2 regions of the Bradyrhizobium sp. MI1.7 genome follow, and region 1 is predicted to be linked to the other one. Evidence: riboswitches for the same ligand, from Rfam matches in the RefSeq annotation. Region 1 holds a riboswitch; the other holds the start of a gene.
The links. A riboswitch is a leader RNA that binds a small molecule or an ion and turns the genes downstream of it on or off. The one in region 1 is predicted to bind cobalamin.
Positions count from the first base shown of each region.

Region 1 (7,896 bases):
TGTCGAAGGCCGAGAGCGTGGCCTCCGCGCGCTTGTCGGCCGACAGCAGCTTCACGCCGGTCTCGTAGGTTCGCGACGTCGTGAGCAGCAGCGGCGTCGTGGGCCTGAGGATGAAGATGTTCGCGACCGTCGGGTCCGCCGCCGTCGCGTACTGGCCGTAAAGCATCACGCCGGGCGCGATGTCCCAGGTGTAGCCGATGCGTCCGGTGACCGGATTGAACGTCTTCGAGAAAGGATAGCTGGCTTTCAGGAGGCCAGTCTCGTCGAAGCGGGTCCGCGACAGCTCGATATTCTCAAAACGGATGCCGCCGATCAGCGCGAAGGTCGAGGTCAGCTTGAGCCGGTCCTCGAACGACAGCGAGGTGGTGTCGAGATGGGTGTAGATCTTCTCGTCGCTGCGCGGGCCGTAGAGGCCGCGGTCCGGATTGAGGAGATCGACGTAGTCATTGAAGAACAACGTGTCCTGCGAGACGTTGAACTGGTTGCTGCTCGCCGCCACGGTGGCGACGAAGCGATTGTCCATTCCGGCGACGTTGGAATTGACGGTGAGGTCGGTGATGTTGCCGTAGAGCCGCTGCGCGTGATCGAGCGCCAGGCGCTCGCGGTAGATGCTCTGCGCGCCTGCGAAATTGCCTACGGTCTGGTCGAACGACGAGATCTCGTTGTTGAACCAGTGCCGGTGGGCGTCATAGCCGTAGACTTGGCTTTTCAGCGAGATGTTGTTGGTGATGTCCCATTGAAAGCCGCTGCGCAGCCAGAGCTCGTTGGCGCCGCTGTGATTGTCGAGCACGTTGTAGTTCGTGGTCAGCGTGCGCGCGTCGATGGTGACCGGGACCGGCGTGCCGCCGCCGAGGTAATAGTTGCTCCAGACGCCGGACACGATGCCGTACGTCGGCACGATGCCCGGCGCGTTCGCCGGCACCAGCGGCGTCCCCCAGTAGAAGCGGTCGTTGTCCTGCCTGTATTCGGTTGCGCCCCAGATCTTCAGGTTCTCGTTGACGCGATAGTTCAGCTGGCCCGAGACGTTGCTGAGCTTCGAATAGGTGTCGTCGATAAAGCCCTTGTTGTTGAAATGGCTGATATCGAAGCGGTAGTCGAGGCCGTTGATCAGCGTGCTGCCGCCCGATCCGTAACCGGCGCGATAGCCGTTGAAGGAATCGTAGGAGGTGAAGGCGTCGTTGACGATTGGTCCGGTGTGCGGCGCCTTGTTCACGTAGTTGATGGCGCCGCCGGTCGCACCGAGGCCCGCCACCAGCGAGTCCGGTCCCTTGATGATCTCGACCTGCTGGAGGCCAGCCACGTCCATGGGACGGCCGGTCATGGTCGACGGCCCGATCGGGATGCCGTTGTAGAGCGTGGAGATCTGGTCGCCGGAAAAGCCACGCATCGAGAAGATGGCGGGCGCGCCGGGCGCATCGCCGCCGGTGACGCCGACTGCAGCCTTGGCGACGTCGGTCGTGGTCCGGATGCCCAGGTCCTGCATCGTCCGCTGACTGATGACCTCGACGGTCGCCGGCATCTCGCGCGCCGTGATGCCGAGCCGGGAGCCGACATCGGTGACGGCTGCCGTGTTGAGCGGCGTCTGCACCGGGCCGCTCGGAGCTTGCGTGGCCGGAACGGCGACAGCAGGGGCGCCACGATTGCGTCCCGCGGCGCGCCGGGCGGCGCGCTGCTTCTGAGTGCCGGGGCTGACGGCAGGAGCCTGTCGCGGCGCAGGCGGCGACACGATCACCGGGCCGACCTCCCGGGAGCGGTTGTCCTGCGCCGCGCTTTGCGCGAGCGCCGCGGACGACAAGGACACCGACGAGAGCAGAGTAATCAGGAAAGCACGCGATAACGCTGGCCTTGCGCCAGCACGGAAATGAAAATGTTGCACAACAACGCTCTGCGGCGACGCAAACAAACCGTCACCGCGGTTGCCTTAGTCATCCACCTTCGCCCCAGGCGGCGGATGCACCGGCTACTTGTCCGACATCAGGGCACCCCGCCCAATGCGTTCGCGCGTGACCATGGCTGGCAGCAGGTTTCCTGGCTCGCGGGTCATCGCCTTCGACCACCTTCCCAGAGGCCCAAGCGGGGCTCCAGTGGTTTGTTTGGTCGTCGACTATCCGCCTACAGTTGCGGGGGCAGCCGCGGAATTGCCCACTGAGGTGGACGCACCGCATTCCCTTGAAGAGTCCTTGCGGACACTACCGATCACGAAACTGGCATCAGGGGATGAGCGCGTCAACATCCGCGCGGGCTGCTGGACGGGCTGGTCGGTCGATGGTGGCCTTGTGTTGCTGTTTTGCACGATAGTCCGAAGGACCGCGTCGAAACGTCCAACCCGGCCTCCGGACCAGCCTGGGTAACGAACGCTTGACCACGATCAATGACTGCCTTTGGTGCCCGAATATGCTACTGAGGCCGAGTTCCGGCCTGACAAAGTAAGTCGATATTGATGCAGTTCGTCCGTACCATCCTGGCAGTCGCCATCGCCATATCCTTGGCGATGCTGCCGGTTGGCGCGTCCGCGGCGAACCTCGCAATGTCGTCGGATGGCATGCAGACGGCCATGCACATGAGCGGCGACGCCGACATGTCGATGGACGATTGTTGTCCCGACATGAAGGGAACAGGCTCCCATAGCGGCGGCTACAAGTGCGGGATGGGCTTCTGCTGCGTCGGTGGGATCATCGCGCTCGGTGATGTCAGGCCCGTGGCGTTCGAGCGTCTCGCCGTCATGGCCAGCACGTTGGCTATTCCCCCGGATCAGGTCGTTTCCTTCCGCGGCGGCAGTCCTCCTTTCCGACCTCCTCGAATCTGATCTCGCAAAGCCCGAGACGCGAGCGGCATGCCTGCTCGCGACGACGACTGACGTGCGCGCTTCACGCGCCACGGCGAAAGATCAATTCATGAGGACAAGACAATGCTTTCCAAAATCCGCACCGCGGCTCTCGCCGCCACCCTTTCGCTTGCCGCTTCAGCCGCGATGGCGGGCGCGGGCGACTACGCCTTCGAGCCCGTCACTCCGCAGATGAGGAAGGGCGAAGACGTCACGCTCGCCGTTCGCCTGACGAACAAGCAGTCCGGCAAGCCGATACCGGACGCAGTCATCTTCAAGACCCGCCTCGACATGGCCCCGGACGGGATGGCCGAGATGGAATCGGCGGTCGCGCCGCTGCCGTCCAGGGAGCCTGGTGTGTACGCCTTCAAGACGGACCTGCCGATGGCTGGCCGCTACCAGATGACGCTGTCCGTGAAGGTGCAGGGCGAACCGGAGACCGTCACCGGCAAGGTGATCGTCACGGCGGTCAAGTGAGCGTTCGGGCGCTGCCCGGCAGCGCCCGACATTCCCCCTTTTCCTTCACACGGACGCGCGCTCCCGGGTGCGCGGATACACGACATGAAAACGCTGCGTCTCCTGACGGCACTTGCGCTGGGCGGCGGCCTGGTCCTGGCCGGCTACTACTGGCATTCGAACGGTGCGGGCTGGCTCGCTGAGGCCGACATATCATCGGCTGCGGCCGCCGCGGAGCGAACTCCGCTCTACTACCGCGATCCAAGCGGCGCGTCGCTCTGGTCTGCGGGTCCGAAGAAGGACGACCGCGGGCGGGACTATCTGCCGGTCTACGACGACGATGGAGCGGCCGTCGCGCCGGCGCTACCGAAGGCGCAAGCGGCTTCGCCGCGAAAAATCCTCTACTACCGCAATCCGATGGGGCTGCCCGACACGTCGCCCGTCCCAAAGAAGGATCCGATGGGGATGGACTATGTCGCCGTTTACGAAGGCGACGACACCGACGACGGCACGGTGAAGCTGTCGCCCGGCAAGATCCAGCGCGCGGGCGTGAAGTCCGAGCCCGTCACGCGGCGCTCGATCCGGGTCTCGGTGAAGGCGCCCGGCACGATCCAGCTCGATGAACGCCGCGTGTCGGTGATCGCGATGCGCGCCGAAAGCTTCGTGCAGAAGGTCGCCGACGTGACCACCGGCACGCGCGTGAAGGCCGGCCAGCCGCTGATGGAAATCTACAGTTCGGCGGTGGCGTCCGCAGCGGCGGAATATCTTGCGACGATCACCTCCAAGACGGTCGGCGGTGTCGAGATGTACGGCCGCGGCTCGCGACAGCGGCTGGTCAATCTCGACGTTCCCGAGTCCGTCATTGCGGAGATGGACAAGACGCACACCGCGCCCGTCGCCATACGCTGGTCTGCGCCGCGCGACGGGGTCGTGCTCGAACGCAATGCGATCGAAGGGATGCGGGCCAATCCCGGCGACGTTCTGTTCCGGATCGCGGACACCTCGGTGGTCTGGGCGCTGGTCGACGTGGCCGAGCGCGATCTCGGCAACATCGCGGTGGGGCAGTCAGTCGCGGTGCGCGCGCGCAGTTTCCCCGGCCGGACCTTCACCGGGACCATCGCCGTCGTCTATCCGCAGGTGAACCGCGACACGCGCACCGTTCGCATCAGGATCGAGCTCGCCAATCCGGACGCGGTGCTGCTGCCCGACATGTACGTCGATGCCGACATCGACACGGCCGATGCCGCGCCCGTCCTGGCGATACAGGACAGCGCGGTGCTCGACACCGGCAGCCGGCAGGCCGTGCTCGTCGACAAGGGGGAAGGGCGTTTCGAGCCGCGGGAAGTCAAGCTCGGCCGTCGCGGCGGCGGCTATGTCGAGGTGCGCCATGGTCTCGCGGACGGCGAGGCGGTGGTGACCTCCGCCAACTTCCTGATCGATGCGGAAAGCAACCTGAAGGCCGCGCTGAAGGGGTTTGGCGAGGCGGCATCCCAGGCCACCGACGCCGGCCCTGGCAATGCAACGGGAGATCACAAATGATCGCCCGCATCATCGCCTGGTCGGCGCGCAATCTGCTGCTCGTGCTGTTCGGCGCCGGCTTCGCGGCCGCCGCCGGCCTCTATGCCCTGGTTCACCTTCCGCTGGATGCGATCCCGGACCTCTCGGATACGCAGGTCATCGTCTACACCGAGTATCCCGGCCAGGCGCCGCAGGTGATCGAGGATCAGGTCACCTATCCGCTGACGACGGCGATGCTCACCGTGCCGAAATCGAAGGTCGTACGCGGCTTCTCGTTCTTCGGCGTCTCCTTCGTCTATGTGATCTTCGAGGACGGCACCGACATCTATTGGGCGCGGTCGCGCGTCATGGAATTCCTGAACGGCGCGGCGTCCAGGCTTCCCGCCGGCGTCACCCCGACCATCGGGCCCGACGCGACCGGCGTCGGCTGGGTCTACCAATACGCCGTCATATCGAAGGAATTGAACCTGGCGGACACGCGCACGATCCAGGACTGGAATCTGAAGTTCGCGCTGGCCAAGGCCGAAGGCGTCGCCGAGGTCGCCAGCGTCGGCGGCTTCGTCAAGCAGTACAACGTGGTCCTCGACCCGCAGCGGATGCGCGACCGCGGCATCAGCATGCAAAAAATACGTGAGGCGATCCGCGCCAGCAACGCCGACGTCGGCGGCCGCACCGTCGAGCTCTCCGAGTTCGAATACGTCATCCGCGGCAAGGGCTACATCAAGAGCATCAACGATCTCGGCAACATCGTGCTGAAGACGAGCAACGGCACGCCGGTGCTGCTGCGGGACGTCGCCAACGTCGAGCTCGGGCCCGACGAGCGGCGCGGCATCGCCGAATTGAACGGCGAGGGCGAGGTCGCAAGCGGCATCGTGCTGCAGCGGTTCGGCGTCAACGCCCTCGACGTCATCGAAAACGTCAAGAAGCGCTTCAGGGAGATCGCGAGCAGCCTGCCGAAATCGGTCGAGATCGTGCCGGTCTACGACCGGTCGAACCTGATCTACGCGGCGATCGATACCCTCAAGCATACCCTGTTCGAGGAGAGCATCGTCGTCGGGCTCGTCTGCATCGTGTTCCTGCTGCATGTCCGCAGCGCACTCGTCGCGATCCTGATGTTGCCGGTCGGCGTGTTGATGGCGTTTGGCGCCATGAAGCTGCTCGGGCTGGGATCGAACATCATGAGCCTGGGTGGCATCGCGATTGCGATCGGCGCCATGGTGGACGCCGCCATCGTCATGATCGAGAACGCACACAAGCACCTCGAACGGGCGGGGCCCGATCAGTCACGCGTGCAGGTTCTGATCGACGCGGCATCCGAGGTCGGCCCCGCGCTCTTCTTCAGCCTGTTGATCATCACCGTGTCGTTCATGCCGATCTTCACGCTGGAATCGCAGGAGGGCCGATTGTTCAGCCCGCTGGCGTTCACGAAGACCTTCTCGATGGCCGCCGCGGCGTTGCTGTCCGTCACCCTGGTGCCGGCGCTGATGGTGATCTTCGTCCGCGGCAGGATCGTCCCGGAGAGCAGGAACGTCATCAACCGCTTCCTGATCTGGGTCTACCGTCCCGTGATCAAGGGGGTTCTGCGCGCCAAGACGCCGGTCATCCTGGCTTCGCTCGTCGTGCTTGCGGTGACGATCTGGCCGGCGCGCCAGCTCGGCACCGAGTTCATGCCGGCGCTGAATGAGGGAACGCTGCTCTACATGCCAACGACGCTGCCCGGCATTTCGGTCACCAAGGCGGCCGAGCTGATGCAGATGCAGGACCGCATCATCAAGTCGTTCCCGGAGGTCGCTTCGGTCTATGGCAAGGCGGGACGAGCCGCCACTGCGACCGATCCCGCCCCGACAGAGATGTTTGAGACGATCGTCAACCTGAAGCCTAGGGAGCAGTGGCGTTCCGGCGTTACCGTCGACAGTCTCATCGCCGAGATGGACAAGGCGTTGCAGTTTCCGGGTGTCTCCAATGCCTGGACCATGCCGATCAAGGCACGTATCGACATGCTCTCGACCGGAATCCGCACGCCGGTCGGCGTCAAGGTCATGGGCAATGACCTCGCCGAGATCGACCGGCTCGCGAAGCAGATCGAACGCGTCATCAAGACCGTACCCGGCACCTCGTCGGCCTACGCCGAGCGTGGCATCGGCGGCTATTATCTCGAGATCGTTCCCGACCGTGAGGCGCTCGCCCGTTACGGCATCCTGATCCAGGACGTCCAGGACACCATCGCGGCCGCGCTCGGCGGTCAGACGGTCACGACGATCGTGGAGGGACGGCAGCGGTTCACCGTGAACATGCGCTATCCGCGCGACCTTCGTGACAACCCCAAGGCCATCGCCAGCGACATCCTGGTGCCGATGCCGTCGGGCGGCGCCGTGCCGCTCGGCGAGGTGGCGAAGGTCGAACCCGCGCGCGGGCCGACGTCGATCCGGACGGAGAACGGCCAGCTTGCGACCTACATCTACGTCGACATCCGGGATCGCGACATCGGAAGCTACGTCACTGACGCGCAACGCGCCGTGACGGAGAGCATCCGGTTTCCCGCCGGCACCTACGTCGTGTGGAGCGGCCAGTACGAATATCTGCAGCGCGCCGCCGCCCGTCTGAAGATCGTGGTGCCCGTGACGCTCACGATCATCTTCCTGCTGCTGTACCTGAACTTCCGGGCGATGACCGAGACGCTGATCGTGATGCTGTCGCTGCCGTTCGCGCTGGTCGGCGGCATCTGGATGATGTGGTGGCTCGGCTTCAACCTGTCCGTTGCCGTCGCGGTCGGCTTCATCGCGCTCGCAGGCGTCGCCGCCGAGACGGGTGTCGTCATGCTGATCTACCTCGATCACGCGCTGGCCGAGGTGAAGGCCAGATGCAGCGCCGAGGGGAGGCCACTGACGCGCCGGGATCTCCACGACGCCATCATGGTGGGCGCGGTCGAGCGCGTGCGGCCCAAAATGATGACGGTGGTTGCCATCATGGCCGGTCTGCTGCCGATCATGTGGAGCACCGGGGCCGGATCGGAGATCATGCAGCGCATTGCGGTGCCCATGATCGGCGGCATGACGTCATCGACACTGCTGACGCTGGTCGTGATCCCCGCAATTTTC
Region 1 covers NZ_JBVVPO010000013.1:38,525-46,420, forward strand. The annotation lists gene AC0L3X_RS14845 (TonB-dependent receptor) at 1-1,801, opposite strand, end outside; cobalamin riboswitch at 2,002-2,209, opposite strand; gene AC0L3X_RS14850 (hypothetical protein) at 2,441-2,806, shown strand; gene AC0L3X_RS14855 (FixH family protein) at 2,909-3,301, shown strand; gene AC0L3X_RS14860 (efflux RND transporter periplasmic adaptor subunit) at 3,386-4,819, shown strand; gene AC0L3X_RS14865 (efflux RND transporter permease subunit) at 4,816-7,896, shown strand, end outside.

Region 2 (7,896 bases), on a different contig from region 1:
TGTTCGGGATCCAGGCGATCGCCGCGCGGATCATTGCCCGCAACACCGCCTATGTCGATCTCAGGTATCGCCAGGCGCTGGCGCTTTCGACCACGTATCAGGCCGGCGTCATCGCCTGGGTCGCGTTCTGGGCGCTCTATGGCTCGGGCTTCGGTGCGACCAACCTCGTCAACATCGCGACCTTCGCGGCCTCCTACGCGCTCGTCATCGTGATCGAGCCGCTGGCCGACCTCGGTGTGCTGGCGCTGGCGAAGTCGCTGCGCGGCGTCACCGCGCCCGGCCTCGTTACCCCGCGTTTGCATAACGCGGCTTGAGAGAGACAAGCGAACGGGCGGCCGTGATGGCCGCCCTTCGCACTCACGATGCTCACGCTCTCCCTGATAGGCATCGGTTGCGGCGATCCCGAGCAGCTCACGCGCGCCGCCGTTCAAGCCATCAACGCGGCCGATCTCATCCTGATCCCGCGCAAGGGGACGGCGAAGTCCGATCTCGCAGATCTCAGGCGGACGATCTGCGCGGATGTGCTCACCAATCAAACGACGCGCATTGCCGAGTTCGATCTTCCCGTGCGCGATGCCGGTGAAGCGGATTATCACAAGGGCGTGGACGATTGGCACGAGGCCGTGGCCGCGGCCTGGTCGCAGACGATCGCCAGCCATCTCGGTGATGATGGCAAGGTCGCGCTGCTGATCTGGGGCGATCCTTCGCTCTACGATTCCTCGCTGCGCATTGCGCGGCGGCTCGATCCCTTGCCTGATATCGAAGTTGTGCCCGGCATCACCTCGATCCAGGCGCTGTGCGCGGCGCATGCGCTGCCGCTCAACGACATCGGCGAACCCTTCCTCGTCACGACGGGGCGCCGCTTGCGCGAGGGCGGCTGGCCGCAAGGCGTCGATACCGTGGTGGTGATGCTCGACGGCGGCACGGCGTTCCAGTCGCTCGATCCTGCGGGGCTGCACATCTGGTGGGGCGCTTATCTCGGCATGCCCGATCAGATCGTCATGTCGGGCGTTCTGGCCGAGATCGGCCCGCACATCATCGCCGCGCGACAGGATGCGCGCGAGCGGCACGGCTGGATCATGGACAGCTACATTCTCAAGCGCAGGCCGTAAGCGAGGCAGCATGCTCCCTGAATGGGTCACCCGGAAATGCCCCGATGTCTCCGCTGTCCATCGCGAGGCGGCGCTCGCGCGTCAGGCGCAACTGACGAAGCCGGCTGGCGCGCTCGGCCGGCTGGAGCAGCTTGCGGTCGAGCTTGCGGGCCTGCAGGCGACCGAGCAGCCGCGTGCCGCGCGGGTGCCGATCATCGTCTTCGCCGGCGATCACGGCATCGTCGCGCAGGGCGTGTCGGCCTATCCGCAAGGAGTGACCATCGCGATGATGGCGAATTTTGCCTCGGGCGGTGCCGCGATCTCGGTGCTGGCGCGTGAGCTTGGCTCAAACCTTGAGGTCGTCGACGCCGGTACGCTGGCACAGGAGGAGATGGCAGGAATCGTCACCGACAAGCCGCGCAGCGGCACGCGCGACTTCAGCGTGGAAGCCGCGCTCACCCCCACGGAGCTGGCATTCGCCTTCGAAGCCGGTCAGCGCGCAGTCGCGCGCGCAGACGCCGGCAGGCCCGATCTCCTGATCTTCGGCGAGATGGGCATCGGCAATACCACGACGTCGGCGGCGATTGCGGCGAGCCTGCTTGGCATCAGTGCCGAGGAGATCGCGGGCAGCGGTACCGGCGTCGATGCGGCCGGCCGTGCGCACAAGGCGCGCGTGATCGACGCTGCGATCGTGCGGCATGGCGTTGCAGGTGCTTCGCCGGAAAAGATCCTGTGCGCCGTCGGCGGCCTCGAAATCTCGGCGATCTGCGGCGCCATCATTGCGGCTGCACAAGCCCGCATTCCCGTGTTGATCGATGGCTTCATCGTATCCGTGGCCGCGTTGGCGGCGGTGCGGCTGAACCCGTCGTGCCAGCCATTCCTGCTGCCGTCGCATCAATCGGCGGAGCAGGGGCATCGGCTGGTGCTGCGCGCGCTGAACGTGCAGCCGTTGATCAGCCTCGATCTCAGGCTCGGCGAAGGATCGGGTGCCGCCATCGCGCTGCCGCTGGTGCGGCTCGCGTGCAGCCTTCACAACGGCATGGCGACCTTCGCGCAGGCCAACGTGCCGGATCGCCCGGCCTGATCCAGCTCAAGCCGCGCGCTGATTGACCGCGACGACGCGCCAGCCGGTGGCGAGCCGGTCGATCCGGGTCAGTGACAACGGATCGATCACGAAGCGCAGGGCCGCTTGTGGTGTCAGATCCAGAGCAATGCAGAGTGCGGCGCGGATCGTGCCGGAGTGCACGACGAGCGTTGCTGAGCCGGCGCCGATTTGCGCGAGACCCAGCCGGACGCGCGCGACCTGATCCTCAAAACTTTCGCCGCCCGGCGGCCGGCCGCGCGCCGGATTGCTCCAGAACTGCGCATAGGCCTCGCCGCCGGTCGCCGCGAGCTCGTCATGCCGCAGGCCGGTCCAGTCGCCAAAATCCTGCTCACTGAATTCGGGCACCAACGCGGGTTCGAGTCCCAGCGCGCGCGCCGTCTCAACCGTACGTCGCGCCGGGCTCGCCAAGCTCGCAGCATCTGGCGGAAGCCTCTGCCGCAACGCCTCCAGCTGCACGCGATCGCCGAGATCGGCGGGCGCGTCGGCTGCGTGGATCGTCCCTTTGGCGCCGTCGACGGGCGCATGCCGTATCAGCCAGAGGAAGGTCTCGCCTTCCATGCCTATCTCCAGGGAAGTTGGTCGCTGTGGTAATAACGTCGCACCGGCACATTGACTCTGTCTTGTCGGTAATCCTAGATGGCTTTGACGGTTTCCCCGAGTGGGGATGAAAAGGGAATGCGGTGCGGGGATTTTGTCCCCAATGCCGCGGCTGCCCCCGCAACTGTAAGCGGCGAATCTTGCGTCACGAGCCACTGGGTATCTCGGTCCCGGGAAGGCGATGCAAGGTACTGACCCGCGAGCCAGGAGACCTGCCGTCAGCCGTGGTCACACGCGAAGATGTCGGTCGGGGAGTACAGACATTCGGCTTCATCGGAAGGCTCATAAGCCGGAAGATGGGACCTTGGTTCGCGGTGACGTGCCACTGACGTCACACCGAGGTCCCGAACTGTGTCTTCCATTCGTCTTGTACGACCGCGTTGCTTCCTGCTCGCTTCCGCCGCGCTTACGTCATTTGCCACCCTCGATCTGCCTGCCGCCGTGGCGCAGCAGGCCCGCGAGCCGCTGCCGCCGGTCGAGGTGTCGCCCGCCCAATCCCGCAAACCGGCAAAGCCGGCGGCCCGGGACGCGCAGAGCCCACGCCGCGCAGCATCGCGCAGGCCAGCGGCCGCATCGGCCGCGGCCAAGCCCGTCGTGCCGACCGCGGCGGCGCAGACGCCGCTCAACACCAATGTGGTTGCCGAGAGCGCCTCGCGCCTCGGCCTGACCGTGCAGGAGACACCCGCGACCGTCGAAGTCATCTCGGCCGCGACCATGCGGGAGCAGGGCTATCGCACCGTGTCGGAGGTTGCGCAGGGCGCGGTCGGTGTCACCTCCGGCGACAATCCGGCCGAGCCCGCGGCTTTCTCCATGCGTGGCTTCACCAACAGCCAGATCAACATGCTCTACAACGGCATCAAGATCGGTCCGCAGAACATGACCTCGCGGATCACGGATACGGCCAATCTCGCAGCCGTGGAATTTTTGAAAGGTCCGGCCTCGCTGATGTCGGGCGAAGGTGCCGCCGGTGGCGCAATCAACTTGATCACGAAGCAGCCACACACCGGGCCGATCCGGAATGAAGCTGACTTTTCCTGGGATTCGCTCAACTCGTTCGGCGTCCATTACGGCTCGGGCGGCAGCACTAACGTGCAGGGGCTCGACTACCGCTTCGACATCAGCCGCGCCTCGCTCAATGGCTTTGCCGACGACACCAATACCAAGACGTTGGATGTGTCTGGCCAGCTCAATTACCGCATCTCCGACAGCCTCAAGATCTGGGGCGCGATCGAGTACCGGGAAGATCGCTCGAAGGCCTATTGGGGCGCACCGCTGGTACCGATCGCCTTCAGCGGCTCGCATGCGACGAGCGGCATTGTTTCGGGCAATTACGTCTCGAACTTCAACAAAACGAAGCTCGGTGCGATCACGATCGACGATCGTACCTTCAACACCAATTACAACGTTCTCGACAACCGCAACGTGGCACAAGAGGTGTGGCTGCGCGGCGGCTTCGAACTGAAGCTGGCGCCTGACCTGACGCTGAAAAGCCAAGCCTATGCCTATGGCGCGGAGCGTACCTGGTTCAACAACGAGATCGAGGCTTTCAATGCCAGTACGGGCCTGCCCAACTCGAACATGGTCGATCGCGAGCGCTTCTATGTTGCACATAGCCAACGCCTTGTCGGCAACATTACCGACCTGATTTGGGACGCTAATATCGCAGGCTTCGACAACCGCCTGGTCACGACACTTTCGTCCAGCTATCTCGATTTCGTCAGGCCAGGCGCGGCCAACTTCCCGGACGATTACGTCTCGCTCGTCAATCCCGACCGTGGCCTTTACGGCCTGCTCACGACGCAGCAACAGACCGCGCGCATCGACAACGAAGCGCTGTCGTTCGAGGACCGGCTGAAGCTCACGCGAACCTTCGCGCTGGTCGGCGGCCTGCGCGTCGAGCATATCGGGCTTGACCGCAACTCGACCGACTCCGCCGGGCTGGAAAAGGCGAACTTCCCGTTCTCGACGTCCTGGGTCCCGACGACGGGGCGTATCGGCTACACTTGGGAGGCCGTTCCGGGCCTGACCTTCTTCAGCCAGTATGCGACCGGCGCCGATATCTCGGCCAACAACATCTTCCTGCTCGGCCCGACCCAGCCGCTCGACCTGACCACCGCGCGCACCTATGAGACCGGCGTCAAGCACCTGTTCTGGGACAACAGGGCGGAGTGGTCGTTCTCGGCCTACGACATCCTGCGCAAGAACGTCTATGCAGCGGCCGGCGGCATGCAGCTCAACATCGCAGGCCGGCAGGAGTCGAAGGGCGTCGAGCTCGCCGCGGCCGTACGCCCGATCGATCCCCTGCGGCTCTGGGGCAACATCGCTTATGTCGATGCACGCTATGCCGACTACAATTTTGCCGGTGGTTCGTTCTCCGGCAACACGCCGCCGAACGTGCCGCGTGTCGTGGCCAATGCCGGTGCGTCGTACCGGTTCTTCACGCCCTGGCCGGTGGAGCTCGGCATCACGGGCCGCTATGTCGGCGACCGCTACAACACCGATGCCAACGTCGTGACGATGAAGGCCTACACCGTCGCCGACGTCTACGCCTTCGTCGACATCCCGAAGACGGTGTTCAACGCGGTCGACCAGGCCCGTCTGGGCTTCCGCGTGCGCAACATCACCGACAAGCGCTACGCGATCTGGGGCGATCCGTTCTATCCCGACCAGATCCTGCTCGGTGCGCCCAGGACCTATGAGCTCTCGGCCGCGTTCAAATGGTAGGGCGCTGACCACATGATGAACGCGATCGTGCTGCTGCATCGCTGGCTCGGGATCGCGTTCTGCCTGCTGTTCGCGATGTGGTTCGCGAGCGGAATCGTGATGCACTTTGTCCCGTTTCCGTCATTGACGGAGGCGGAGCGCTTTTCCGGACTTACGCCGGTTGATCGCGGAGAGGTGAGGATTACGGTCGCGGATGCCGTCGCCGCGAGCGAGATCGCGGACGCCACGCGCGTTCGCCTGGTCCAGCGGAGCGACGGGCCGGTCTATGTCGTGTCGGACCGGTCGCTTGTGGGCGCGGTCCATGCCTCCGACGGACGGGATGCATCGGTGACGTCCGCCGACGTCGCGGTCGGTATCGCGCGGGATCATGCCCGGCAACGCGGGCTCGATGCCGCGCGGGCGGCGATGATTTCGGGCGCGGATTATGATCAATGGAGCGTACCCAACGGCTTTGATCGACACCGGCCTCTGTTGCGCGTCGCTCTTGGCGATGCGGCCGGAACCGAGGCCTATGTCTCCTCGCGCACCGGCGAAGTCGTGCTGGATACGACCCGCAGCGAGCGCGGGTGGAATTGGGCCGGCAGCGTCCTGCACTGGATCTATCCGACGGTCCTGAGGAGCAACTGGTCCCTTTGGGATCAGGTGGTCTCGACATTGTCGCTGGTGGCTTTTATCGCCGCGACGCTCGGCGCGGTGCTCGGAATTACCAGGATCAGGATTCGAGGGCGTCGGGTCTCGTCGCCTTATCGCGGGTGGCACGCACTGCATCACATCATTGGTCTCGTCGCGACCGTTTTCGTGCTGACCTGGAGTTTCAGTGGCTGGCTCTCGATGGATCACGGCCGGCTGTTCTCGCGTGGGGAGCTGACCCCGACCGAAGCGGGCGTGGTGTATGCCACGCCTGACTGGACGACGGCCTCTCCGGTCGGTCAGCCGTCGGCTCGCGAAGTCGAATGGTTCGCCGTCAGCGGTGTCGTCTACCGGCGCGACCGGATCGGCCTCGCCAGTCAGACCTTGACCAAAACGGCGGAGGCGAGCCGCAGCGGGCCGGTGGCATTCCTCGGCGAGAAGGATGTCCATGACCTGACGACGCGCCTTGCGCCGGACTGTGGCGCCCCGTCCGTTCTTGCCGACAATGACGACTATCCCGCGCACTCGGCTGTCCCCGGAGCGCCCGTCTATCGCTCCCGATGCGGCGACCTCTGGTTCGACATCGACGGTGCCGACGGCCGCGTGCTGCAAAGACTGGATGCCTCGCGGCGGGCCTATCGCTGGTTCTATGGCGCGCTTCACACGCTCGATTTTCCCGTTCTCATGGCGCATCCGCGTCTGCGCGATATCATGGTCGTCGGGCTCTGCTTGCTCGGGCTGGCATTTTCCGTCACCGGCATCGTGATCGGCTGGCGGCGCTTGCGGTCGACGTTCGCGGCTTGAGCTGCGTATCGAGCAAATCATATGCGCCATGCAAATTGCGGGTTGCGCGGGCGATGGCAGGCGCGGATGATCGTCCGAGGGGGCGCAGCGGTGCGCTCTCTCAATGGGGCGATCGTGATCGATGTCAATTCAGCGCAAGCGCCTCGGCATGATGACCCCGTCGTCAAACTCGGTGCTGGAGCCCGTCACCAATTCCATGCTGCATGGCGTGGCCGGCGTCACCGCTCATTTTTCGCGCTTCCGCGTTACCGAGATCGCGCTCGATGCCGCGGCGCTGAACCAGTTCGATGCCTCGGTGATGCTGCCGGTGGCGGATCTGTTGGCGGACGCCAAGGTCGATGCCATTGCCTGGAACGGCACATCGGCAAGCTGGCTCGGTATCGACCGCGATCGGAGCCTGTGCGAAGCGATCGCGGCGCGGACCCATGTCCCGGCGACGACCTCCACGCTCGCCTGCATCGACGCGGTCCGCGCGCTCGGCGCCGGACGTGTCGGCCTGGTCTCACCCTATACGGACGACGTGCAACGGCGGATCGGCGATGGCTGGGCCGAGGAGGGGATCGCCCCTCACGCCGAGCGGCATCTCGGCCTGCGCGATAATTTTTCCTTCGGTGAGGTCACGCCCGCGACGATCGCCGACATGATCCGCGCGGTCGCGGCGGACGGTGCCGATGCCGTCGTCATTCTCTGCACCAATCTCGACGGCGCCGCGCTGGCTGCCGCACTCGAACGGGAGTTGGGCATCGCCGTGCTGGACTCGGTCGCGGTCACGCTGTGGCGGACGCTCGAGCTCGCCGGTGGCGACATCGCGGCCCTTGCGGCGTGGGGCCGGATCTTCCAGACATCAGCGATCATCAAGTGACGGAGACACCTGTGACGCAGCTCGATCTCGCCATTCGCGGCGGCACCATCGTGACGGCCAGCGACGAGTTTCGCGCCGATATC
Region 2 covers NZ_JBVVPO010000006.1:77,725-85,620, forward strand. The annotation lists gene AC0L3X_RS08870 (energy-coupling factor ABC transporter permease) at 1-314, shown strand, start outside; gene cobF (precorrin-6A synthase (deacetylating)) at 363-1,112, shown strand; gene cobT (nicotinate-nucleotide--dimethylbenzimidazole phosphoribosyltransferase) at 1,123-2,175, shown strand; gene AC0L3X_RS08885 (histidine phosphatase family protein) at 2,182-2,754, opposite strand; cobalamin riboswitch at 2,826-3,027, shown strand; gene AC0L3X_RS08890 (TonB-dependent receptor) at 3,145-5,517, shown strand; gene AC0L3X_RS08895 (PepSY domain-containing protein) at 5,530-6,951, shown strand; gene AC0L3X_RS08900 (maleate cis-trans isomerase family protein) at 7,073-7,813, shown strand; gene hydA (dihydropyrimidinase) at 7,825-7,896, shown strand, end outside.
Region 2: it holds a riboswitch for cobalamin, as region 1 does, so the genes downstream of both, AC0L3X_RS08890 (TonB-dependent receptor) here and AC0L3X_RS14845 (TonB-dependent receptor) in region 1, are expected to answer to the same signal.